DNA from 4 places in the Agarilytica rhodophyticola genome. Region 4 is predicted to be linked to each of the others. Evidence: predicted binding sites of a transcription regulator. Region 4 holds the regulator's gene; each other region holds the start of a gene.
What was found. The regulator sigma-54, encoded in region 4, starts transcription at its own class of promoters, with help from an activator protein. The targets are predictions, from matches to a motif close to TGGCACANNNNTTGCNNT.
Positions count from the first base shown of each region.

Region 1: a site for sigma-54 is predicted at 2,447-2,464, ahead of BVC89_RS18050 (flagellar basal body rod protein FlgF). Genes of this name have one in related genera too.
Region 2: a site for sigma-54 is predicted at 4,161-4,178, ahead of BVC89_RS15060 (formate/nitrite transporter family protein). Genes of this name have one in related genera too.
Region 3: a site for sigma-54 is predicted at 3,478-3,495, ahead of flgA (flagellar basal body P-ring formation chaperone FlgA). Genes of this name have one in related genera too.

Region 1 is NZ_CP020038.1:4,305,254-4,311,554, reverse strand. It holds gene BVC89_RS18055 (flagellar hook-basal body complex protein) at 1-2,277, shown strand, start outside; gene BVC89_RS18050 (flagellar basal body rod protein FlgF) at 2,522-3,271, shown strand; gene flgG (flagellar basal-body rod protein FlgG) at 3,346-4,131, shown strand; gene flgH (flagellar basal body L-ring protein FlgH) at 4,144-4,860, shown strand; gene BVC89_RS18035 (flagellar basal body P-ring protein FlgI) at 4,872-5,975, shown strand; gene flgJ (flagellar assembly peptidoglycan hydrolase FlgJ) at 5,976-6,301, shown strand, end outside.
Region 2 is NZ_CP020038.1:3,600,366-3,606,666, forward strand. It holds gene BVC89_RS15045 (flavodoxin domain-containing protein) at 1-223, shown strand, start outside; gene BVC89_RS15050 (NAD(P)/FAD-dependent oxidoreductase) at 223-1,356, shown strand; gene BVC89_RS15055 (LysR family transcriptional regulator) at 1,344-2,276, opposite strand; gene BVC89_RS15060 (formate/nitrite transporter family protein) at 3,268-4,080, opposite strand; gene BVC89_RS15065 (hypothetical protein) at 4,647-5,516, opposite strand; gene BVC89_RS15070 (c-type cytochrome) at 6,042-6,301, shown strand, end outside.
Region 3 is NZ_CP020038.1:4,312,777-4,319,077, reverse strand. It holds gene BVC89_RS18105 (TIGR04283 family arsenosugar biosynthesis glycosyltransferase) at 40-717, shown strand; gene BVC89_RS18100 (TIGR04282 family arsenosugar biosynthesis glycosyltransferase) at 705-1,361, shown strand; gene BVC89_RS18095 (flagella synthesis protein FlgN) at 1,377-1,856, opposite strand; gene flgM (flagellar biosynthesis anti-sigma factor FlgM) at 2,183-2,500, opposite strand; gene flgA (flagellar basal body P-ring formation chaperone FlgA) at 2,683-3,396, opposite strand; gene BVC89_RS18080 (chemotaxis protein CheV) at 3,554-4,489, shown strand; gene BVC89_RS18075 (CheR family methyltransferase) at 4,545-5,390, shown strand; gene flgB (flagellar basal body rod protein FlgB) at 5,730-6,131, shown strand; gene flgC (flagellar basal body rod protein FlgC) at 6,134-6,301, shown strand, end outside.
Region 4 is NZ_CP020038.1:927,596-933,896, reverse strand. It holds gene kdsC (3-deoxy-manno-octulosonate-8-phosphatase KdsC) at 1-48, shown strand, start outside; gene lptC (LPS export ABC transporter periplasmic protein LptC) at 41-625, shown strand; gene lptA (lipopolysaccharide transport periplasmic protein LptA) at 612-1,289, shown strand; gene lptB (LPS export ABC transporter ATP-binding protein) at 1,334-2,059, shown strand; gene BVC89_RS03945 (RNA polymerase factor sigma-54) at 2,275-3,810, shown strand; gene BVC89_RS03940 (PTS sugar transporter subunit IIA) at 4,146-4,598, shown strand; gene rapZ (RNase adapter RapZ) at 4,622-5,491, shown strand; gene BVC89_RS03930 (HPr family phosphocarrier protein) at 5,495-5,764, shown strand; gene mgtE (magnesium transporter) at 5,918-6,301, shown strand, end outside.

The DNA.
Region 1 (6,301 bases), 3.4 Mb from region 4:
GTAGCCATTGGTAGCGGTGTACAGATTCAAGATGTTGCACAAAACTTTGAACAGGGAAATGTTGCCTTTACAGAAAAAGATTTAGACCTTGCTATTAATGGTAATGGCTTTTTTGTATTAAACCAACAAGGTGAAACTCGCTACACTCGCGCAGGAGCTTTTGGTTTAGACGATAGAGGATTTGTGGTTAATACTACAGGCGCATTTTTGCAGGGCTTCCCTGCGGATGCCCAAGGCAATATTGGTGGTATAGCCGGGGATATTCAAATTCAAACAAGCAATCTTGCTCCCCGTCGAACAACCCTAGTTGAATCGGTATTAAATTTAGATGCAGCAGAGCCAGTATTACAAAGAGAAGGGCGCTCATTAACCACAGAAGGTGTGGGTATTGGTGTTACTCAGGTCGGCAGGCAAAATGCCACAACTACTGTATTAACAGGTGCGCCTTTTACACTGCCATTAGCCAATGATTTTCTAACAACGCCAATGGATTTTACCGTTGAATTAACTGCACCGGCGACAAATTTTGGAGCGGTAGATGTTAATCTACAAACAACAACGGGTGTGCCGCGTAACGTTACCACGTTTAATGATTTAAATATTTTGGCTAGTGTTATCAACTCACAAATCTTTACTCCAACGCCCCCGCAAACAGCTATCGATGTGGTGGCTCGTGCGCAAGACCTCGGCGGTGGTAACTTTGCAATTGTTATAACAGCAGCTGAAGAAGGTCTAAGTTCTGATATCTCAATTAGTGGTAATACCGCTAACTCTGCATTAATTGGTCTCACGCCAGCGTTGGCAGCAGTTTCTGGAGAAGCACAAGTCACTAATGGTTACCCTGCACAACCTATTCAAGTTACTAACCCCGATGGTGATACAGTTACTTATAATACAGTTGCTGGAGATAGTGCAGCGACAACAGCTTCTGGTCTCAATGCTTTACAAGGTGTGTCAGCAACAGCAAGAACGGAAGCGACAATATCTAATTATACCAGTGCCGCTGGTAACCTTGCTTTAACAGTTAACAGCGTAACATTAACAGGGGATAGCTTAGCTGCACTTGAAACAGAAATTAATGGCCTTAGTAATTCTACCTTACCTGGAATCTCAGCGGTGCATAATGCAGCGGCAGGTACTTTGGTATTAACTTCTGCCGGTGGTGGTGATATTGCAATTAGTATCGATAGCTTAGATGATGGTGATGCTATAACAGTGCTCGGTGATCCAGATGCATTACCGCAGACGTTAGAAGTTGATGCTGCAGCTGATGGTATTGCTGCCGGTAGCAGTGACGCCTCTATTAATTCATTAGTAGTGGGTGGGGTTATTGATATTGTTTTTGATGAAGGTTTTGATTTGGTGACGCCTCCTAACACCTTAATTTTTCAACCCATTAGCCCAACTGAATTCACTAATGTTACACTTAATGAATTTGATCCCACCGATCAAGCGACGTATAACAGCGCTACATCTATGACGGTTTTTGATAGCTTGGGGATTGCTCATGTGATGACACAGTATTTTGTCAAGCAAGAATATGATCCCAATAACCCTACGACAACCCCTAACCATTGGCAAGTACACATACAAATTGATGGCGAGGATATAGGTGACCCTAATACTTTGCTGCCACCGCCACAGAATACCGTAGCAACAGATGCCGTTTATAATATATTTTTTAATGATGACGGTTCTCTAGATACAACTAGAAGTGAGCCCATATTAATTTCCAACTGGGTTCCTTTGGATGAGGAAGGACAGCCTAACTCTGCTGCCGGGCCACAAAACGTACTAGCGGGTGGCTCCATCCCAATTCCAGAGCCACCTACAAGTTCGAATTTTATTATTGACTACACAGGAACGACACAAACAGGATCGGCGTTCTCCGTTAATGATGCGGATCAAAATGGTTTTGCAACCGGGCGCCTCTCTGGCCTCAATATCGATGCTAGTGGTATTGTTTTCGCGCGCTTTACCAATGGGGAATCTCAGATTTTAGGGCAGGTAGCTCTTGCAGACTTTCCCAATGAAGAAGGCTTAGAGCCTTCAAGTAATAGCACATGGGTAGAAAACTTTCGCTCGGGGGAACCGCGCGTCGCCGCTGCTAACACAGGTGCATTGGGCACAGTGCAAGCTGGCGCTTTAGAAGAGTCGAATGTAGATATATCCGCGGAGCTTGTTAATCTTATTATTGCACAACGTAACTTCCAAGCAAGCGCTAAAACTATCGAAACCGCAGACACTGTAACCCAAACAATTATCAATTTAAGATAATTTTTTATTAACCCGGCAGATATTTATGCCGGGTTAATAGAGGCCTTATCAATTGCTATTGCCAAAAATATGACTGTTGCATTGGCGATCTTAATTTCTTCTTTCTATTATTTTCACACTCGTATTGCAGTCTTTATAAAATCTATCCTTCTATCAGTTAGTTCTCTCTTGGCATTTATATTGCTCAACTTCTATTACTCAATAGCATTATGTCTATACATACATTTTTTTGACGGAATTTATTATGGATAAAGCATTGTACATTGCCATGACAGGGGCCAAAAACAATATGATGGCGCAGGTCAGCCACACCAATAACTTGGCCAATGTCAATACCACCGGTTTTCGAGCAGACTTTGCCCAAGCTCGTAGTATGCCCATTTATTATGGAGATGGCTTTCCCACTCGTGCCTATGCGTTAACCGAACGCCCTGCGACAGATTTTTCTCATGGTGCCTTGATAGAAACAGGAAGAGATTTAGATATCGCCATTGAGCAGCAAGGGTTTATTGCTGTGCAAGCAGTTGATGGGCAAGAGGCATATACTCGAGCAGGTTCTCTACATCTCGACAGTGTGGGTATATTACGCACCGGAAATGGTTTGCCGGTTATCGGTAATGGAGGGCCTATCGCTATTCCTCCGTCTGAAAAAATAGAAATTGGTCTAGATGGAACAATTACTATTATTCCTTTAGGTCAAGGGGTAGAAGAAATTGCCCAGATCGAAAGAATAAAATTAGTTAATCCTCCAATTGATAGTTTAGAAAAATCTGAAGATGGACTCATTCGTCCTCGTGATCCCAATCAAGATATACCGGCTGATGGGGCTGTCAGAATAGTTTCGGGTTTTTTAGAGGGTAGCAACGTTAATGCAGTAAATGAATTGACAAGTATTTTAAGTTTATCGCGACAATTCGAAATGCAAATAAAAATAATGCAAGTTGCCCAAGAAAACTCAGAGGCTTCGGCACGGCTGTTGCAGTCTCAAGGTTAGCGATGCGAGGATGTATCGCCGTTGCCAAAAATTAATAGTAATAATTACCGTAAGTATTGAAGTAGAGGTAGAATATGCACGCTGCATTGTATGTAAGTAAAACAGGATTGGCGGCACAAGATACGCAGTTAACAACAATATCCAATAATTTAGCCAACGCCTCCACTGTTGGATTTAAGCGCGATCGCGCGGTATTTGAAGATTTACTCTACCAAATACAGCGTCAGCCCGGTGGCTTAAATACGGAAGAAACACAACTACCTTCAGGTTTACAGCTAGGCACAGGTGTGCGTGTTGTTGGTACCCAAAAAGAGTTTACTTCTGGTAGTTTACAAATCACCGGTCAAATCTTAGATGTGGCGATTGATGGACGTGGATTTTTTCAAATACAACAACCCGATGGCAATATTGCCTATACCCGCAATGGACAGTTCCATTTAAATGGTGAAGGGCAGGTAGTCAACGCCAGTGGGCTTTTACTCGATCCTAATATTACAGTTCCTGACAACGTTGAAAATATTACCATCGGTACCGATGGCTTGGTAAGTGCCTTTATTGCAGGTCAACCCGCCGCCGCTGTACTTGGAAATATCCAGGTAACAGATTTTGTCAATCCTGCGGGTCTTCAGGCAATAGGTGGAAATTTATTTTTAGAGACAGCCGCTAGTGGAGACCCTCTTACCGGCACACCTGGTGAAAATGGTTTGGGGGAAACTAAGCAGGGAATGTTAGAAAACTCCAATGTCGATATCGTTGAAGAAATGGTGAACATGATAACGACTCAACGGGCATATGAAATGAACTCTAAGGTTGTTTCAACGGCTGATCAGATGCTGCAATTTTTATCTCAAAATTTATAGCGTGAAGAAATAATGATAACTTTAAGAGACAAACCTTTTTCCAACGCTAGTAATTTCTTGGTGATGTTGACAATGTGTTGTGTACTAAGCGCTTGTGTCATACAAGCGCCTCCGCGTCCCAACGATCCCTACTATGCGCCTGTTTTAAAAACTATGCCAGAGCGCAATACCCCACACAATGGCTCTTTATTTAGTGATAATTCCGGTCTGATATTATTTAGTGACGGCAAGGCGAAAGATATTGGCGATATTATTACTGTCGTTTTGCAGGAGCAAACCTCCTCTAGTAAGAGTAGTAATGTCGAAATCACTAAGGAGAATGACGTAGAACTCGCACCTACAGGAGAGGGCACAATTTTAGGTGGCCAGCTAAGTATTGGAGAATATAATTTGGGTACAGCACTTAGCGGGACACGGGAATTTACTGGCGAGGCCGGTGCTGATCAAAGTAATCGTTTAACAGGTAATATTAGTGTGACTGTAGTAGATAAATTTCCCAATGGAACTCTAGTTATAAGAGGCGAGAAGTGGATAACACTAAATCGAGGTGATGAATTTATTCGTATCAGTGGTCTTATTCGCCCTGGAGATGTTACGCCTGAGAATACTATACAGTCGAATCGAATAGCAAATGCCAGAATCACATATTCTGGTACGGGTGAATTGGCAGATTCCCAAGAGATGGGGTGGCTAAGTCGTTTTTTTAATAGTGCAATATGGCCCTTTTAAGGCAGAGTATCATGCGACGGTATTTATTATTTATAGCATTGTACGGCTTTTGTTTTTCTCCGTATGTGATTTCAGAAAGGATAAAAGATATTGCATCGGTTGACGGTGTTCGAGTAAACCAATTACTAGGCTATGGATTAGTGGTTGGTTTAGACGGTACTGGAGACAAGACTAATCAAGCCCCTTTCACTGGCCAGTCTTTTGCGGCAATGCTACGGCAGTTTGGTGTTACTATTCCTGATGGCGCGAATTTTCAGGTGAGTAATGTTGCTGCGGTTGTGGTTCATGCCGAGTTACCGCCATTTGCTAAGCCTGGACAAAAAGTGGATGTTACTATTTCTTCTATTGCGAATGCTTCAAGCCTTAGGGGCGGTACCTTATTATTGACACCACTAAAAGGTTTGGACGGAAAAACTTATGCCGTTGCCCAGGGCAGTCTTATTGTCGGCGGTTTTGGTGCCGAAGGTGCTGATGGTTCTCGTGTAACAGTTAACGTACCAAGTGTTGGCCGTATTCCTGATGGTGCTATGGTGGAACGTGCTATCGACACCACTTTTGGTGGCACGGAGCGTATTACATTTAATTTACATACTCCTGATTTTACAACAGCCAAACGTGTAGCCGATAGTATCAATGATCTTATTGGTCCAGATGTGGCAATTCCCGTGGATGCTACATCAATTAGTGTACAGGCCCCGAAAAACCCAGCGCAAAGAGTCGACTATCTGTCTTTATTAGAAAACGTTGAAGTGGTGCCGGGGAAAGCTTCGGCTAAAATAGTCATTAATTCTCGAACTGGAACGATTGTTGTCGGCCAACACGTGCGCGTAGAGCCTGTTGCAGTGACACATGGATCATTGACGGTAACCGTACGCGAGGATGTTGCCGTCAGCCAACCCAATGCCCTTGCTGATGGCACCACTGTTGTGGTGCCCGATAGTGATGTGGAAATAACAGAAGAAAGCGGCCCCATGTTTTTATTATCTCCAGGGCCAACATTGAGCGATATTGTTAAGGCTGTGAATGAGGTTGGGGCTGCGCCAGGCGATTTAATGGCAATTTTAGAAGCACTTAAACAAGCGGGTGCTCTTAAAGCTGAGATCTTGGTGATATAAATGAAATCGCCTGAATTATCACTATCACCTACGTCTTTACTTCAATCGCAAGCTTCTCCTCTGACTTCCTCGGAAGTTTATACAGATTTTCACGGTTTGCAAAAAATTAAAAATGAAGAGAATCAAGAACAAGCTTTAAAAAAAGTAGCGCAACAATTCGAGTCATTATTTATGTCGATGATGATCAAGAGTATGCGTTCGGCGAATGAAGTTTTCGAGAGTGGTAATATCTTTAATAGTAATGAATCGAAGTTTTATCGCGATCTTCTCGATCAGCAAATGTCACTTTCACTTTCCCATGGCAAAGGCCTTGGTATCGCCGATGT
Region 2 (6,301 bases), 2.7 Mb from region 4:
ATATTCTGTGTTGGCTCTTGGAGACAGTAGTTACGGTAATACTTTTTGTATGGCAGGAAAACGTTTAGATGCACTTCTTGGGGAACTAAATGCAACACGTATTAAAGATCTCACTATGATCGATGCCTGTGAAGTGTTTGACCCAATGGAGGCCGCGGCGCCTTGGGCCGAAAAAATTTCTAGTATACTAGCAGATGAACTAATCGCTGAAGGTTCACTTTGATGTCCGATTTATATGACATGGTTATTATAGGTTCTGGGCACGCTGGACTTACTTTGGCAAAACAAATTCGTTTGCAATCTAAAAGTGCATCTATTGCCATCATAACTGCAGATGACGATGAAGTTTACGCCAAACCTATGCTTTCCAATGCATTTAATAAAAAGCTTGATCGTAAAAAGCTAGTTCAGCAAAAATTAAGTGATTGGTCTCAGAAAAGTAAGGTTGATGTTTTCTTGCAGTGTTCAGTTGTGGATATTGATTGTGATAATCGTATACTTACTACAGTTGAAAAGAAATTTTTATATCGAAATCTAATTTTTTGTGTTGGAGCAATTACTCGTTATCCTGAGACTTTGGATAGTGTCACACCCGGGGTTACGTGGCGTGGACTTAACACTTTAGATGATTATGTCGAACTGACTCGCTCTTTAAAAAAACCTAGTCAAGTTACTATTTTAGGTGCAGGGCTAATAGGCTGTGAGTTAGCCAATGATTTAGCATTATCAGGTCACAAGGTGGCGGTAATATCGAGTGATACACGACCGCTACAGCGTTATTTACCTAAGGCGCTCTCTCAAGCATTATTGGATAGTTTGAACGCTATCGGTGTCCAGTGGTTTTTGGATCAAGAAATCGAGGGAGTTAACGGTAACTGTATTGTCACAAACAGTTCTGAGTTACCAGTGAGTGATGTTTTTGTTGCAGCTACAGGCTTAAGTCCAAGGGTGGCACTTGCGAGTAAAATTGGTTTGCGAACTAATATAGGTATTGTTTGCAATAACTATATGCAAACCAGTAAACCAGGTATCTATGCGCTGGGGGATTGTGCCGAACAAAATGGAAAGCTACACATGTATATAGATGCGATTAATATTTCTGCTCGTGCATTAGCTAAGACCTTGACTGGTAACCCTACTGAAGTGAAAGTTCCTCCAATACCCGTGATTTTGAAAACACCTACATTTCCTTTATGTTTTTTACCAAAAGTTCAGGAAGGAGGAGAATGGAATATTAGTGGAACCGCACCTAATTTCTATGCAAAGTGTACAACAATGAGTAATGAATTAGTTGCATTTTCACTATCAGGCAAAGAGATGCTGCATTCACGTAAGCTTTTATCTCAGATTGTTTGATTTTTAGCTGCCGGTTGAATAACGGGTTGATATTCTACTTTCTCCATCAAAAAATCGATAAAAGCCCTTATATTTTTTTTCCTGGGATGTTCTTTTAGATGAGTTGCATACAATGTTGACTCGGTTAACCCTAGAATATTGGCATCCCATTCTGTAAAAACCTCACATAATGTTCCTTTTCGTAAATCCGATTTCACCATCCATTGGGGAATCATCAAATAACCTACACCTTGTTTCGCTGCTTCCAAAAGTGGATAACCACCAGTTGCACTCAGGTTTCCGCTGATATTAACTTTGATATGCTCGTCATTTTTATCAAACTTCCATGTAATGACTTGTCGACTGCGACTAACGCTTAGGCAATTATGATGTTTAAGATCACTCGGATGTTTTGCTTCACCATTTTTTTTAATATATGAAGGCGCGACCACTAGTGCCATAGTATTGAGCATTAGTGGACGAGCGACAAGCCTTGAATCCACAGGCCTACCTAGGCGAATACCGATATCATAGCGATCGCTATAAAGGTCAACTACTTGATTATTCAGCTCAATCTCAACCTTTAATTTTGGATGTAACGATAAAAATTCAGAAATGTTAGGTAAAACATACATCCTGCCGTAAGAGTCTAATACAGAAATGTTTAATCGACCTTCAATTTCGTCACTCGATCTTTTTATAGACTCGTTTAGTTGCAGTACGTTTTGTAGGATGAGGCAACTTTCTTTATAGTATTCTTCTCCAGCTTCCGTTAATTGAAGGGTTCGTGAATTTCTTTTTAACAATTGCGTATTCAATTCAGATTCTAAGCGAGATATTTGTCTTGATATGGAAGAAGACGCGACACCTAAAATATCACTGGCTTTTGTATAACTTCCGGATTCTACAACTTGGATAAAGATCTGCATTTGCCTAAACATTATTTTTCTCAAAATATATTGAAGCTTAATAAAAGTTTTAGTAAGAATAAGTATTTACATATTTTTACAAAACCAATTTCTACGGTAATATTTTTACTAATTTTATTTATATTAATGTATATTTTTTCGAATATTTCTTAGTCTTATAGTTCCCTTGATAAATTAATTATCATATAAATATCATATACTGGGTGCCAAATATTTAATTTTTTAAAAGTGAGGGGCTATGTTTGCCCTTATTTTGAAGAATTTTATTTATCTGTATAAAAGTGTGTCATATAGCTTTTAAATTCTATTACTTCAGTGTTGTCATTTTATGTATTTTTTCGGCATTTTTATTTCGTAATTTGAAAATGAATTGATCATTAAATACAATTTTTTAGGCCAAAAATAGATTTTCGGTGAAGTCAAATTATCCTAGCTTACCGAATCCACACTGTCCAGGTTTGGTTTTGTTATACAATGTATACACAGTAAATATTGTCTTAAATTGTTCATATTAATAATATAGGGTTGCATGTATTTAGCTGGTAACTAAACTAGTGAGTAAAAATGAATAGTCAGATATCGTCTAATAAATATCGATGCTTTTGTTTGATATCAATCAGGTGTCTAACTATATGTTCCTATTGATAGGTGAGTATGTTTTATATTGTGCCATTATCTTTAGGTCTATTATATAGCCAATTTTTAACAGATGATTCGGCGAAAGGAAGGGGAGGTTCTTTCATGTGACATTCTGGTTTATTCAGACGACCAGTAATATGCTGATATTGATCTTGTTATTGCTTTATTTTTAATCTTCCTGGCGGCGGCAGGCTATTTTGTAAGCGCAATTCTATTTTAGCGGTATATTTTAAATCTTGTCGGTTGCAAATAATGATCTTAAATTGTGTTAAATAACGTTATATTGTCATTCTGTTTTAAGCTACTAGGTTAAAAATAGAGTGCGTATTTTAAATACATAACACGCACTCCGAATAGGTAAAGCTTAAGCTAATGAGCGCTTTGGTGCTGTACGTATATGTGTGGAGTAGAGGGTTAGTCCTGTCATTGTCAAACCACCCACGAGGTTACCGAGGACTACGGGTAATTCATTCCAAATCAAGTAATCCATTATCGAAAAGTCGCCGCCTAATATGAGTGCTGAAGGGAACAAATACATATTAACTACAGAATGCTCAAAAGCCATGGCAAAGAAAAGCATAATAGGCATCCACATAGCAATAACTTTACCGCTTACAGAAGTAGAAATCATCGCACCTACAACGCCGAGAGATACCATCCAATTACATAAAATTCCTCTAACAAAAATAGTGAGCATTCCAGCTGCTCCATATTCTTTATAGCCCAATGTCCGCGCTTCTCCTATACCGGCAATCTTTATACCTACACCACTGGGTTCAACTGAAAAACCAAAGGTGAATATGATTGCCGTCATTAATGCAACCGTCAGTGCTCCTGCAAAATTACCAACAAATACTAGCCCCCAATTTCGCAATACACCACCGATGGTAACGCCAGGCCGCTTATCAAATAGCGCTAACGGTGCGAGTACAAAAACACCTGTTAATAAGTCGAAGCCCATTAAATAGAGTATGGAGAAACCTACAGGAAATAATATTGCCCCGATGATGGGGTAACCGGTTTGAACAGCAACTGTCACTGCAAAAACTGCGGCGATGGCTAGTGTCGCTCCGGCCATATATGCACGAATTAAGGTATCACGGGTGGCCATGAACACTTTGGCTTCTCCCGCGTCGACCATTTTGGTCACGAATTCTGATGGAGCTAAATAAGACATAAGGCATTCTCTCTGTAGTAGATATGGTGAGGTATAAAAGTGTAACTCCCGACCAAAGGTGCGATAGTTTTTTATTTTCTAGAGCAATGCATGTGCCATAACTATATAGAGATACATTAATTGCTGTTTGGCCGAGGAGGGTTAACTTGTTTTAGGTAAAAAGTAGCTAAAAATTAGGCTTTTTCGGAGGTTAAGCGGGAATATATTAAACTCGATATTAGCGTAATTATATGTTGATTTAATGTACGACGATGCGTTTGTTTGGTGCGCCAGTTGAGAATTCGATACATTTAGGTGCCAGTGTACGGAGTTTTTTTTAATATTTGCCCAACCATCTATTTTTAATGCCATTTTTTGGCTCAATAATATCTTCCATGTTAATTATCTCATAAGTACAACTGAAAATTGTATCGCATGTGAAATTTTTGATTAGTTATTTTTATAAATTTATACCTAAAGGCCTTTTTACACATTATTCAGCCGCTGTATAATGCCCTTAAAAATCTACAATGGTATGCTGAGTTTTCGATTTTTAAGGGCTTGCTAACTCTTGACTATTACTTTCTCTATACTTTGTTTTCCGCCAAAACTTTCTTTACATCTAGATGCATAGGCATAGTGGTATTAAGGTGATGCCATGCATTGTTAACAATGATTCGCTCAGCTCTATGACGAGAATTTATACCTCCAAACCAGTCAATTGAACCAATAAATTGTAGTACTTTTTCAAAGCCATCAGGAAACTCCACGACCGTCCCCAAAGTAAGGTATTCTATTGATTGGGCTTTTTTAATAAGATCATTATTATTTTCACCTGTAAGTACTTGTAAGGCAAGAGCGATACTAAGACAGCCTTTGGAGTGGCCGCCAATAGACTTTATTTGCCGCTTAGAGTCAGTGAGGAGCTTGTATAAAGTGCTAGAATCTGGACTTTTTTCTAAGGTTTCTTTCGCTTGTGCTTTATCTTTACGACTGCTTTCATTATCTAAACTTTGGTCTTTAGCCAATTCGCGATTGCTACCGCCAAGTGCAAACCATCCACCTAGGGCTTCACCCATCAAATCTGCTACTCCGTAACCAGCAACAATCGCCCCTACAGGCTCTTGGTAGTGATCAGCGAAGTTTCTTGCTAATGCAGCAGCACCTACATCTGAACTACCTACGCCTGCTATTGTATAACGCTGTAGCATTTTTCCTTTCGAGGCACTTAGATTATTAAAGTCAGAATGTTTACTGACACCCATATCCCTTGTGCCTGAGGGATGAACCACAAGAATAGATCCTTCTAAAGTTTTTTGTTGAATTAAAAATTCAAACTCTGTCGCTGTTAATGCTCCAACATCATAAAAACTCCAATCGGCCAATGCATTGTAGCTATTGGCCATGGTGGTAAGGTTATTGGGAATAAGCCCTGGCATTAAATTATTAATAATCATAGTTTACCTATTTATATGTACTTTTAAGCGTGTCTAAAAATTATAGAGCGAGCTGAGAATTTTTAATGCCAGTATGGGTTTTCATGTGACTATTTGAGGTGAGCCATAGAGCGATTTTGAAAATAGAAAAATTCTCTGCAAATTTGTTACTTAAAATTTAAATGAGTAATGGTCGTCGAAAATAGGTTTAATAGTTGTTCGTTTATCTGATGGTTTGCCGGGTTATAGTGGTGTCGATGGGGCTTTAAAAAGTCTCTTACGGCTTAGCATACTTTTCGGTACCTCTTGATGTTTTAATTTGTATTACTCGGTATTCAATTATGGTAACTCCATATACTAGATAAAGTCTTATCTATTGTTGCCATATAGCAAAAGTCATTTGCTATATGGCTTATTGTTGTTCACTTTATCAACTGTTAGCATTTTCCGGGTCACAAAAATATGTGTAAGAAGCAATTGTTTCCGATGTAATTGTATTGCTAGTGGTTGCTGCACGGAATTGTTAATTAGGTGTATGGGGTTCACATGAAGAAATTATGGTTATTTGCAGGATTAGTGGCGACTTTTTTAGGTACTTTAAGTATCACGGCTAATGCGGCAAAGGATGAAGGCTCGTATGACGATGCGATTGAGGCACGCCAATCTTTAATGCAGGTGTACAAATATTATTGGTTTACGCTAAACCAGATGTCAAAAGGTAAGATAAAATATGATGCTGAAATTGCCTCTATTGCAGCGGAAAGTCTGCTAGCTTCTGTACGTCTTGATCAAACGCATATGTGGCC
Region 3 (6,301 bases), 3.4 Mb from region 4:
GGGGTCGTAAACATGTTGCACAGTGTTTAGTATTGGCTGATGTCTGAGATTATTCTGTCAATTATCATCCCTGTGTTGAATGAGGCGCCCATGCTCGCCAATAGGATGCCGCGCTTTAAGGCTTTGAGCGATGATGAGGCTACGGAAGTGATTTTTGTCGATGGGGGAAGCTCTGACGGTACCGTCGAGCTTCTGAGTGATAATGGTTTATATGTTGTACATAGCGCCTGCGGTCGAGCCAGGCAAATGAATTTAGCGGCCAGGGTAGCGAAGGGGGCTCATATGTTATTCTTACATGTAGATACAGCCTTACCTGATAATTTTCATCTGCTAAAGAATATAATTACCCATTATAACTGGGGGTTTTTTCGGCTACGACTTAGTCATACTTCCTGGCGTTATCAATCTATTGCTTTAGGAATCAATTGGCGATCACGTCTATTTAAAGTGGCGACAGGAGATCAGGCGATTTTTGTTAAGTCATCACTTTTTTGGCAGCACGGTGGCTATGGCGATTTAGAGTTAATGGAAGACATTGATTTGACGCGCCGTCTAAAAAAATATTCGCTACCTTACATTTTCGACGATTGTGTGGTGGCGTCATCTCGTCGTTGGGAGTCTCGAGGTATTATTAAAACAGCTATTTTGATGTGGTTTTTACAACTAGCATTTAAAACGGGTATTTCTTCAAAAAGGATTAAAGCGTGGTATCAATAAATCGGTCGATATCGAAATCATCGACTATTCTGCAGTTTGCTAAAACCCCTCAGCCAGGCAAAGTTAAAACACGGTTATTGCCTGTACTCACACCTGATCAAGCGGCGATTTTGCACCAAAACCTATTAACCCATGTGGCCAATGTCGCGGCGCAAGTGGAGGGTGTTTCTCATCAGCTATGGTCTACCGCAGGAGGAGAGTTTATTGAATCTCTGGCTAATCAGAACTCATCAGCACACTATCTTCAAGTGGGCGAGGATTTAGGGAAACGACTTGCCTATGCGGTGGAGCAAACTATAGATCACACAGATGCAGTAATTTTGATCGGTAGTGACTGTCCATATTTGGATACCGCTTATTATCTGCGAGTGACGGAGGCTATTTGTGAAGGCGACAATGACTTGGTAATTGGTCCTGCTCATGATGGAGGTTATGTTTTGTTGGCTTTGGGTAAATATTATCCAGAATTGTTTGAGGGAATAGCTTGGGGGACTGAGAAGGTATTCGAACAAACTATAGCGAAAGCTAAGCAACTTAGCTTAAAGGTTAAGTGCGATACTATCTTGGATGATATTGATCGACCAGAAGACTTGGCGGCCTTACGAAGTAATCTAATGTACCAGCATTTACTGGCGGGCCTTTAATGGCGGATAAAAGCTTTAGGCTTCGTCCACTTTAATTGATGACCTACTTGCTGTCGCCGTACCAGCCGCACTGTATAAATTTGGCGCAGAGGTTTGACCACGTAACAATCCCACCAAACGACCATAAATCTGTTGTTGGCGGCTAAGAATTTTGCCATTTATTTCATTCTTTTGCTGGCATTGTTGTGTGAGTCGCTTCAACTCTTGCCAGTGTTCTTTGAGTTGCTGCTGATTAAAGCTATTAACAAACTCTTCCCATTTACCTGAAGATTGTTTTTCTTGAGTGATATTTGCCCAGCTCGCTCTGCGCTTGGCACTTTCTTCAAGATGGGAGAGGGCTGGCATTTTGTTTTTAACAACTTGTTCAAGTAAATCTGCATCCCTTGCCTTAAGAGCTTCTTGCTCCTGATCCAGTAGGTCGAGCAATGTGTGACATGCATCGATGTCAGATGCAATTTGTCTTTCTATATCTTGAGCTGCAATATCTGTATTCATGTCGTTCTACTTCACATTGAAAAGTTGTAATACTTATGTGTTGTCATGCATATAATTTTGAGGCAGTAATTAAATTGGCAGTAAAACCATAACTTTGCATATTCTGTGCCTTAACACCGTAGAAGGCTGATCAAAGTATCAACTAATTTGCAATTGCTGAATTTTGCGTCGCTACTTGGCCAAAGGGTAATTAGAACGGGTGATGTTTAATGTTCTATGTCTAGCGCCGAGTGGAAATCGAGTCGGTGTACTGCCGTGTTATTTGCGAGTAAGTTTTTAGTCAGTGCCGCTATTAAAAACTTATCTAGATAGTGATAGGGGATAAATTAACCTAGTTGCTGTTCTTCCTGCAGCAGGGTATTGGCGATTGCGCCGCTATCGATTTGATAGTTACCAGAATCTACCGAAGTCTTGATGCGGTCAACCTTTGCCGTATCTATGTCACTCGTTTCAGCAATTTTACTTTCGATTTTAGCGATGCTTAAGCTGGCTGAGCTCAATGACACGCTGTCTGACTCAGCAGGTTGTTGCTTCGTTGAAGGCGATGCAAGGCCCTGCTCGTCTGACTTTGTCGCATTCTGTTGGCGAGCTTTGCCAGCAGAGGTACCGTGAGAATTAACATTACTTCCAGGATCGATAACCATAATCATTGCCGCTTAAGTTGGTTGGACGATGCTTACATAGTTTCTTTGATTCTCTTATCGGCCACTGAACTAAGAACATTAGTGTTTTTTTTAAATTTTCTAAAAAAAATTGAATCATGATAGATCTGTGCTAAGGCCGAATCCACTATGTACTCACTTTCTTAGCGTGAAAGCCTTTAATGCTAACGGGTCGCGACAATACCTGGCGCAACTATTCGTGCTTGTACAATTTTATTTGACCGTTGGTTTTTAACTCTTATATCTTGGCCTAGTTGGCCACTGATTAAGGCAATGCCTTCTGTTTCCACAGATAAGAAACGCGATTTGGAAGTCACGATAACGGTTTGTCCTTTACGTACAATATTTGGTTTTTTCAGTAATGCTAAATGTACGATATCCCCGGAGCTTATAGGTCTTTTTAGTTCCATACCTATAACGCGCGACATATCCTCAAGATAACCATATCCCGACGATGCAGTGTTAAGCTGCCGATAATCTAGATCATGCTCGGTAAATAAGTGCCCTCGTGATAAAGAGCGTTTTGCTACCAGTACATTAGCGTAGACATCAATTTTAACTGGAACATAGATTGTCCAGCGATGCTTACCAACACAACTTGTTTTAACGGTAATGTTACTTATATTTTGCGGAGGTTGGCTGATCTTGAATGTCAAATTGTCGTCACATCTATTGAGTCTGAGACGCGAGTCGAGATTACCAATCCGAATTTTGACATTATTTTTGAAATTCTCTTCACCAAAAACATTTCTATAATGTGACGTTGTATGAGCTAGAACGTGATTCCTAAGCGCTTCTATATTCTGCTTTTCGGCCGATATAGCGTTATATGAGAGTAATACTAACGATAGTGATGCAAAAAAACTGCGTAGTTCCATGATTCTTGTCCTATGCTGTAAGCGAGAACGACAATTTATATCATTATTTGGGATGTATAAAAACGTCCATATAAGTACATGTTAGCAAAGCTTGTGCCTCTTGCTAAGTTTATTTTCAAATATACTAATACTATTAAAACGCAGAAGAGGAAACAATATGGCTGGTGTTCTTGATAGTGTCAATCAGCGCACTCAGTTGGTGGGGCAGAATCGCCTTGAACTATTGCTATTCAATCTTGGCGGCTCACAGTTATATGGAATTAACGTGTTTAAAGTGAAAGAAGTATTACAGTGTCCAGCACTGAGTGAAATCCCCAAGCGTCATCCTGTTATTCGAGGTCTTGCACATATACGTGGCGGCACGATACCTATTATGGATATGAAGTTAGCGACAGGTCATCCGCCTTTAACAGATATTGAGAACTGTTTTGTTATTATCGCCGAATATAATAGGTCGACTCAGGGTTTTCTTGTGAAGGGGGTTGAACGAATAGTTAACATGAATTGGGCGGATATACACCCGCCACCCAAGGGAGCGGGTAAAGACAATTACCTTACCGCTGTATCTGAGGTAGATGGCAAGTTGATTGAAATCATAGACGTGGAAAAAATCTTAGCTGAAGTTTCGCCAATGGCGGAGGATGTCAGTGCCGAGATTATTGAAGCTGCGCAAGAAGACATTCAAGTTCAAAAACATATCCTTATTGTTGATGATTCTTCTATTGCTCGTAAGCAAATACAAAAGGTTGTAGAAAGCCTGGGTGTTAAAACAACCTTGCGTAAAGACGGCAAAGAAGCCCTTGACTATTTGCTTGAGCTCATAGAATCAGGCAAAGATCCTTATAATGAGCTATTGCTTGTGGTGTCCGACATCGAAATGCCAGAAATGGACGGCTATACATTTACTGCGGAGATAAGGGCCAATCCTCAATTAAAAGATATGCATATTGTGCTCCATACCTCGTTAAGTGGTGTCTTTAATGAAGCTATGGTGAAAAAAGTTGGCGCTAATGATTTTCTTGCTAAGTTTCATCCCGATGAGTTGGCGAAACGTGTAAATTCTCGCATTGCTGAGTTAATAGGTGACGAGTAAGCTCTCTGCGATTATTCGTTTTCCGGACTAACAGGCAAATAATAATGGCTTGCGAATGGTAAATAATACGATTGCTCAGCTTTCGATCTCTGAGTTTCACGAGTTTCGGGAGTATTTAAGACAAATTGCTGGTATTGATTTAGGTGATAATAAAAAGTACTTAGTAGAAACACGCTTAAAGAAGATATTGTCTGAACATAAGTGTAGTTCTACTGCACAATTAGTTAGCCTCATAAAGCAACCAACTAATGGCAAAGTGCGTCAGCAAGTGATTGATGTCATGACGACCAATGAAACTTTTTGGTTCCGGGATGTTTATCCCTATGATTATCTGAAACACACACTTCTTCCTCAACTCAGTCAAGATCAGCCTGGTGGCCGCTTTCGTATTTGGTCTGCTGCTTGCTCTTCAGGCCAGGAACCATATTCTATGAGTATGATTATTGAGGAGTGCTTGAAGGAAAATAACTCGGTTCGAAACCTCAATGTTGAAATTATCGCTACTGATTTATCCAGTGAAATTTTGCAGCAAGCTAAACAAGGTATCTATGATAGGTTATCTATTAATCGTGGTTTGTCTAACGACCGTTTGAATAGTTTTTTTGAGCCACAAGGTGATGAGCAGTGGCAAATGAAAAGAAACTTACGTCAACGTATTAACTTTCGCCCGTTAAACTTACAGGAAAGTTATGCATCACTAGGTAGGTTTGATATTGTTTTTTGTCGTAATGTTCTCATTTATTTCTCTGCAGAATTGAAAAAGGATATTTTGACTCGAATTCATGGTACTTTAAAACCAGGTGGCTACCTATTTTTAGGTGCATCCGAAACGCTTGCAGCCGCCTCCGATCTGTTTGATATGGTGCACTGTAATCCTGGGGTTGTTTACAAAGCAAAGTAGATAACACGTTATATTATTTTCTTATACCCTTATTTCTTTCTGCTATTTGGTAGGCACTATGCTAATGGTGCTTGCCAGGGCTTTCTCTAGGCTTTGGCTGTTGCCTTTTCCACAGTATGAAGATTACCGCATTGGCGGATAAGTTTTGCCGCTTTCTTCCTGGTTTTAATTTTTAGTTTTCTCTCATTTAAAAAAACCTTATAAATCATTGTGTTACATCCTCTCTATTGTTGGCATATCAGTTGCTTTTAGAATTCCATAAGTAAGTACACGGCAATCTCGTAGTTTGAGAGTAACAATGTGATTGCAAAATAGAATGACCCTGGAAAACTCAAAGCGATGACGACAATTTCTTTCCAAAAAGCCGTAGGCCTCGCAGAAAACGCTCTGCGTTTGCGTGCCGAACGCGCCGGTGTTATTTCGAGCAACCTCGCAAACGTAGATACTCCGAACTATAAAGCCCGCGATTTTGATTTTCACAAAGCGCTTAAAAGTCAAATGGGAAACAGCGATAGTCGTATGGATAAAACTCATGAAGGACACATGGAGGTCTCGCGTGGCGCTAGGGGAGATGATGACTACAGCTATCGTATACCGCAACAACCTTCAGTTGATGGTAATACAGTGGAAGAAAATATTGAACACGCTGAGTTCACTCGTAACAATCTTGAGTTTCAAGCTGCGTTCACTTTCTTGAATGGCAATTTTAAAGGTCTGCAAAAAGCTATCCGTGGAGAATAACTATGGCAATTACAAATATTTTTGATATTGCTGGCTCAGGCATGAATGCTCAGAGTATTCGTTTGAATACTACTGCAAGTAATATTGCTAATGCAGAAACAGCAAGTTCCAGTAGCGATCAAGTGTATCGCGGGAGGCATCCTTTATTCTCTGCAGTTTATCAGGATATG
Region 4 (6,301 bases):
GCGCAAGGCACGTTTGACTCAGCACTTGAGGTTTATTTAAGTGACTAGAACTAGTCTGTACATTGTATTTATTTTGGCGCTATTATCCGCCATTATATACTTTGGTGACTCGCCACCTCGCATTTTAGGCACATCGCCGGCATTACACACAGAAGTGGATGCTGTGCCTTTCGCAGTCGCTCGCAATACAACAACAACACATTTCCAGGATGATGGCGGTCTAAGTTACACCTTTGATGCAGTCAAGTTGGAGCACTACCGAACTCAGGATGAAGATGAAGCACAAGAGATCTTCACCTTGATAGATAAGCCCCAATTGGTGTTTTATCAGGACAAGGAACCCTGGCTTGTATTAGCGAATAAAGGCAAAATAACGTCCCTAAATGAGCGTATAGAATTGTGGAATAATGTAGTCGTGAAGCATACAGATGCCGATGGTATTACCACCACCATTACCACACAGAGGTTAAACGTTGATCCAATAGGCAAGGTCGCTGAAACAGCTGAAGCTGTAAAAATAAATTCTGATAGCGTAGAAATCAAAGGCACAGGCCTTCATGCTGATTTTGTCGCACAAAAATTAAAGCTATTATCTAAAGTTCGTGGACTCTATGATCCAACTTAAATTTATATTTATCTCTCTAGCAGTGTTATTAGCAACCAATGCCTGGACACTACCAGACGATGACACACAGACGATGTTCATCGATGCTGACACACACGAGTTTGATATCCGAGCAGGAACAACAACGTTCTTGGGTAATGTGGTTTTGCAGCAAGGCAGCCTTAAAATCAATGCTAGTAAAGTGGTTTACTACGGTAAATTCGAAAAAGGCAAGGTTGACTCTGCCAAAAAAATTGTGGCAACAGGTAACCCCGCCCGTTTTCAACAAACCCCGAAAGAAAACAGCCCTCCGGTTACCGCTGTGGCCAATACACTTGAATACTCAGCGTCAAACGAGACGCTGTTTCTTATTGAAAACGCCTCTCTTGACCAAGATGGCACAAGTTTAAGCGGTAATCGTATTGAATACGATGTGAAAAAAGCGTTAGTAAAAGCAGGTGGAAAAACTTCTGCAGACGGCACCAAAGAGCGGGTGCGCATGGTTATCCCACCAAAAACCTTAGAGTCTATCAATGGCGAGGAAGGGCAAGAAGACAATTCCAGCATAGAATCCGAGCCTGAAGAAGACATCATCGATTCTGATTCAAATGAAGAAGAAAGCAACGAGACGGTAGACACAGAGGAAAATGAAACCTCCTCGCCCCCTCTCGAAGATACAGAATAAAACAACATAATAACCAACTAGCATATCAATAAGCAGTCGTCTTAATGTCGCAATTAGAAGCTAAACATCTCGCAAAAAGTTACAAAGGCAGACAAGTGGTTATCGATGTCTCAGTGTCGGTAAACCAAGGACAAGTTGTGGGCTTGCTCGGCCCTAATGGCGCGGGCAAGACAACCTGCTTTTATATGATCGCTGGCATAGTAAGGGCAGATCGAGGCCAAGTCTTTATCAATGGTGAAGATGTCACTCGCCAGCCCATGCATGGCCGGGCAAGGCGCGGTCTGGGCTACTTACCCCAGGAAGCCTCGGTGTTTCGAAAACTTACGGTCAGCCAAAATATCTTGGCGATATTGGAGACTCGCAAAGGCTTAAAGCGTAAGCAACGGCAAGAAATTCTAAATAAGCTACTGGAAGAGTTTCACATCACTCACATTAAAGATAGCCTCGGGATGGCGCTATCTGGTGGCGAGCGCCGACGCGTAGAAATTGCACGAGCGTTAGCCACAGAACCAGATTTTATATTACTTGACGAGCCCTTTGCTGGCGTCGATCCCATTTCAGTTAGTGATATCAAAGGTATCATCCAGCAACTAAAAGCCAAAAACATTGGCGTTCTCATTACCGATCATCATGTTAGAGAAACGCTCGATATATGCGAGAAATCTTACATCGTATCCGAAGGCCACATCATTGCTGATGGCGATGCCGCCACCGTACTCAATAACCAAAAAGTGCGGGAAGTCTATCTAGGACAGCATTTTCAGCTTTAGGCCATATCTGACACTAAGCCTAATTGTTTTGAGTTTAATACTTGACAAATTGCTCAAGCAGTGACCTATATACGGCACAATGTTTGCTTTATTTTTAACGCAAAACCGTTGCCTGAGAGCCTCGCTCAGTCTAAACTTATAAGGGTCTGCTTTCCTAAATGGAATCAAGCGGCTGTCACATAACATACAATCAACCGGGGCAAGTGTTAGCGCATATGAAGCAATCTCTTCAACTAAAGCTGGGTCAGCAACTTACAATGACTCCCCAGTTGCAGCAAGCGATTCGCCTTCTTCAGCTATCAACCTTAGATTTGCAATCAGAGATTCAGGAAGCGCTGGACTCTAACCCTATGTTAGAGATATCTGATGAATCCAGTAGCTCAGACAACGATTCAGGGGAAAAAGGGGCTGACTCTTCTCCTTCGGAAGATTTTGCCAAACCTAACGATTCTTCTTTAAATAGCGAAAGCACTAACTCTAGCGATGAAAATCCAAACTCTTCGAATGAAGAAGCGCGTCTAGATAGCGAATGGAGTGATACCATTCCCAATGAGCTGGCGGTTGATACCAATTGGGATGATGTCTACCAAGCATCATCATCCCCCGGCGCTTCGAGAAACGATAACGAAGATATGGATTTTGAATCTCGTCGCACCTCGTCCGAGACAATCCAAGACCACTTACTTTGGCAACTCAATCTAACACCAATGTCGGATCTAGATATAGAAATTGCCGAGGCTATCATAGATGCGGTAGAGCCCAATGGTATGTTGTGTCAGTCCTTGGATGATATATACACAGGCCTACAAGCCCATCATGAAGAATTAGAGATGGATGAGCTAGTTGCTGTATTGCACAGAATTCAGCAATTTGATCCCATAGGGGTAGCCAGCCAAAATATCAGCGAGTGTTTACTGATACAGCTAAACCAGTATGATCCTAATGAACCAGGCGTTAATTACGCCCGTAAAATTATTGAAGACTACCTAGAAGTACTTGGCAATCGAGATTTCAAGCAGTTAATGCGCAAATTGAAGATTAAAGAAGCCGAACTGCAACTTGCTATTAAAGTCATTCAGACGCTTAACCCACGCCCAGGGGAACATATTGGCACAGACTCAACCGAATATGTGGTACCTGATGTTTTTGTTAAAAAGGTAGATGATCGTTGGACAGTGCAGTTAAACCCTGAAATAGCTCCTCGAATTCGCATCAATAATGATTATGCGTCCTTAGTTAAAAGAGCAGACTCAAGCACTGACAATACCTTTTTAAGAGATAACCTTCAGGAAGCTAGGTGGTTTTTAAAAAGCTTGCAGAGCCGCAATGAGACATTATTGAAAGTGGCTACATGCATCGTTGAGAAGCAACAGGGCTTTCTTGATCATGGCCCAGAAGCTATGAAACCTATGGTATTACACGATGTTGCGGAAATTGTTGAAATGCATGAATCGACAATTTCTCGGGTAACAACGCAAAAATATATGCATACACCACAAGGTATATTTGAACTTAAGTACTTTTTCTCAAGCCATGTAGCAACAGAAGCAGGTGGAGAATGCTCTTCAACCGCTATTCGCGCCATTATTAAAAAACTAATCGCTGCTGAAAACGCCAGAAAACCCTTGAGTGACTCGAAGATCACAGGAATACTTGAAGAGAAAGGTATTAAAGTTGCCCGTAGAACCATAGCCAAATATCGAGAGTCACTTGGCATTCCACCTTCCAACGAGCGTAAACGACTAGTTTAAACTATTAGTCTTAATGTTATAGAGCACTCTGTATTTTTGTGTATTGGCTTGCGCAATAAACTATTGAATCGACATTCATCTATGTCTTCCTAAATATAGTTGAGCAATCTTCTAATACGCCAAGCTAAACACGTATATCTTTATTTTAAGGGGGCTAGTTGGCCCATTCGCCCACGACTCCATATTTTGTATACGTTTTATCTATATAGTACTGGATAAGATAAAAAATAATCATTGCTAAACACACAGTGTATTGTGTTCGTTACACAGTAAATAAAACTGATAAAATGGCAGTCTTTATTATTAAAATTGTTTAAAAAACTACCAAAGAATCTATGTTAATTAAAAGCATTCTCTCAACAAAGAGAACAGTGGCAAAAATTGAAGGTGGCAGTAAAAAGCGTGTGATTGAAACACTGGCACAGAATTTTGCGAACGATATCGAAGGCTTTGATGTCGATGAACTTTATCAAAGTCTTATTAACCGAGAAAAATTGGGTACAACCGGTATTGGTGATGGTATCGCAATTCCTCATTGCCGCTTTAATACCGGCGGTCATACATATGGCGCCTGCATGACACTAGCATCCCCCATTGACTTCGACGCAGTGGACGGCAAGCCAGTTGATATTATATTTGCAATGTTAGTACCGGAAAATGCAGAGAGTAGCCATCTAGAGTCGTTGGCAAGCTTGGCACAACTTTTACAAGATGCTGATTTTGTCAGCACAATACGTTCCGTATCATCTGATGATGCACTTTTCGATGCGATAACATCGTCATCTTAACCTCTATATAAGCGGGATCTGTCATGAGCTTTTTAGTAATCAGTGGTCGCTCAGGGTCGGGCAAAACTTCAGCCTTACATCTACTGGAAGATGAAGGGTTTACCTGTATTGATAATATTCCCGTCACCTTGTTGCCATCATTGATTGAGCATATAAATCAGCAAGAGAAGGAACGTTTTGCCATTGGTATAGACGCGAGAAATCTCGACAAGGATTTAGGCACTCTCTCGGGCATATTAAAATCCTCCCAAATCCCCCGTGAAAACTATAAAGTTATCTATCTAGACACTCATACCAATGTATTAATCAAGCGTTTTAGTGAAACTCGCCGTCGCCATCCTTTGTCGGATGAAAATACTGGACTTAATGAGGCACTTGAAAAAGAACGGGATATCCTTGCTCCTATTGTCGGTTTTGCCGATATTATCATCGATACTAGTGCTCTCAATTTGCACGAAATGCGCAGCACCATGCGACAACTCATCGTTGGCCCCCAAAGCAAGAGCATGTCAATTATGTTCAGTTCCTTTGGATTCAAGTATGGAGCTCCTACCGACGCTGATTTTATTTTTGATGTTCGCAGCCTTCCTAATCCTCACTGGGAACCAGGTTTACGTCTCAAAACTGGCCTTGATGTTGAAGTAGCAGATTACTTGTCGAGCCAGAATAGCGTAGAGGAGATGATTAACGATATCACTGGATTTGTTGCTAAATGGATACCTTCATTTGAAAATAATAATCGAAGCTATCTCACAGTAGCAATTGGCTGTACTGGTGGAATGCATCGTTCAGTGTATATTAGCGAACGCTTGTATCAAAATTTAAAAGAAACATATAAGGATGTTCAAGTTCGTCACCGACAATTACAAAACAATAACTTAAAAAATGGCTAATGCATGTTCGAACAGCAAATAGAAATCATTAATAAACTTGGCTTACACGCGCGCGCAGCCACACGCTTTGCGAATACAGCAAATAAATATAGCAGTAGCGTAAAAGTTCGCTTCGCCGACAAAACTATAGACGGCAAAAGTATCATGGCTCTGATGCTGTTAGCTGCGGCGAAGGGCAGCGAAATTACGTTAATTACTGAAGGTGAGGACTCAGAAGAAAGCATGGCCGCACTCGTTGAATTGATTAATAATAGATTTGACGAAGAAGAATAAACCGGCAAATAGTGTGCGCCTTAATATAAGGCTAGTGCCAGCAAATGTAAGGAAACACCGAGGCATAACTCGGATATAACTTAGATATAAACCTAGATAACTTATTACTAGATAACCTATTACCTAGATAGCCTACAACCTATAAAGAGTTACATGCAACAAGCTACCGAAGAGACCAAAAGCCAAACCCACTTGGCCAGAGTACAGACGCTACTAGGAAGCGGTACTCTGCAGCAGATAGCCAAGATGGTAAATAGCTTGCGTCCTGTAGAGATTGCTCGCCTACTTGAGTCTTCTCCCCCTCCTTCGCGTAAAGTTGTGTGGGATCTAGTAGATAAAGATGTTATCGGTGAGGTACTAGAAGAACTGCCCGAAGACATTCAAGGAAACTTTATCCGTGACCTGGATGCAGAACAGCTGGTAGAGCTAACAGAGGGCCTTGAGACAGACGATGTTGTAGATATACTGCAACAATTGCCAGAAAAAGTGACTCAAGAAGTGCTGGCGGCAATGAGCGATCAGGATCGCAACCGCGTG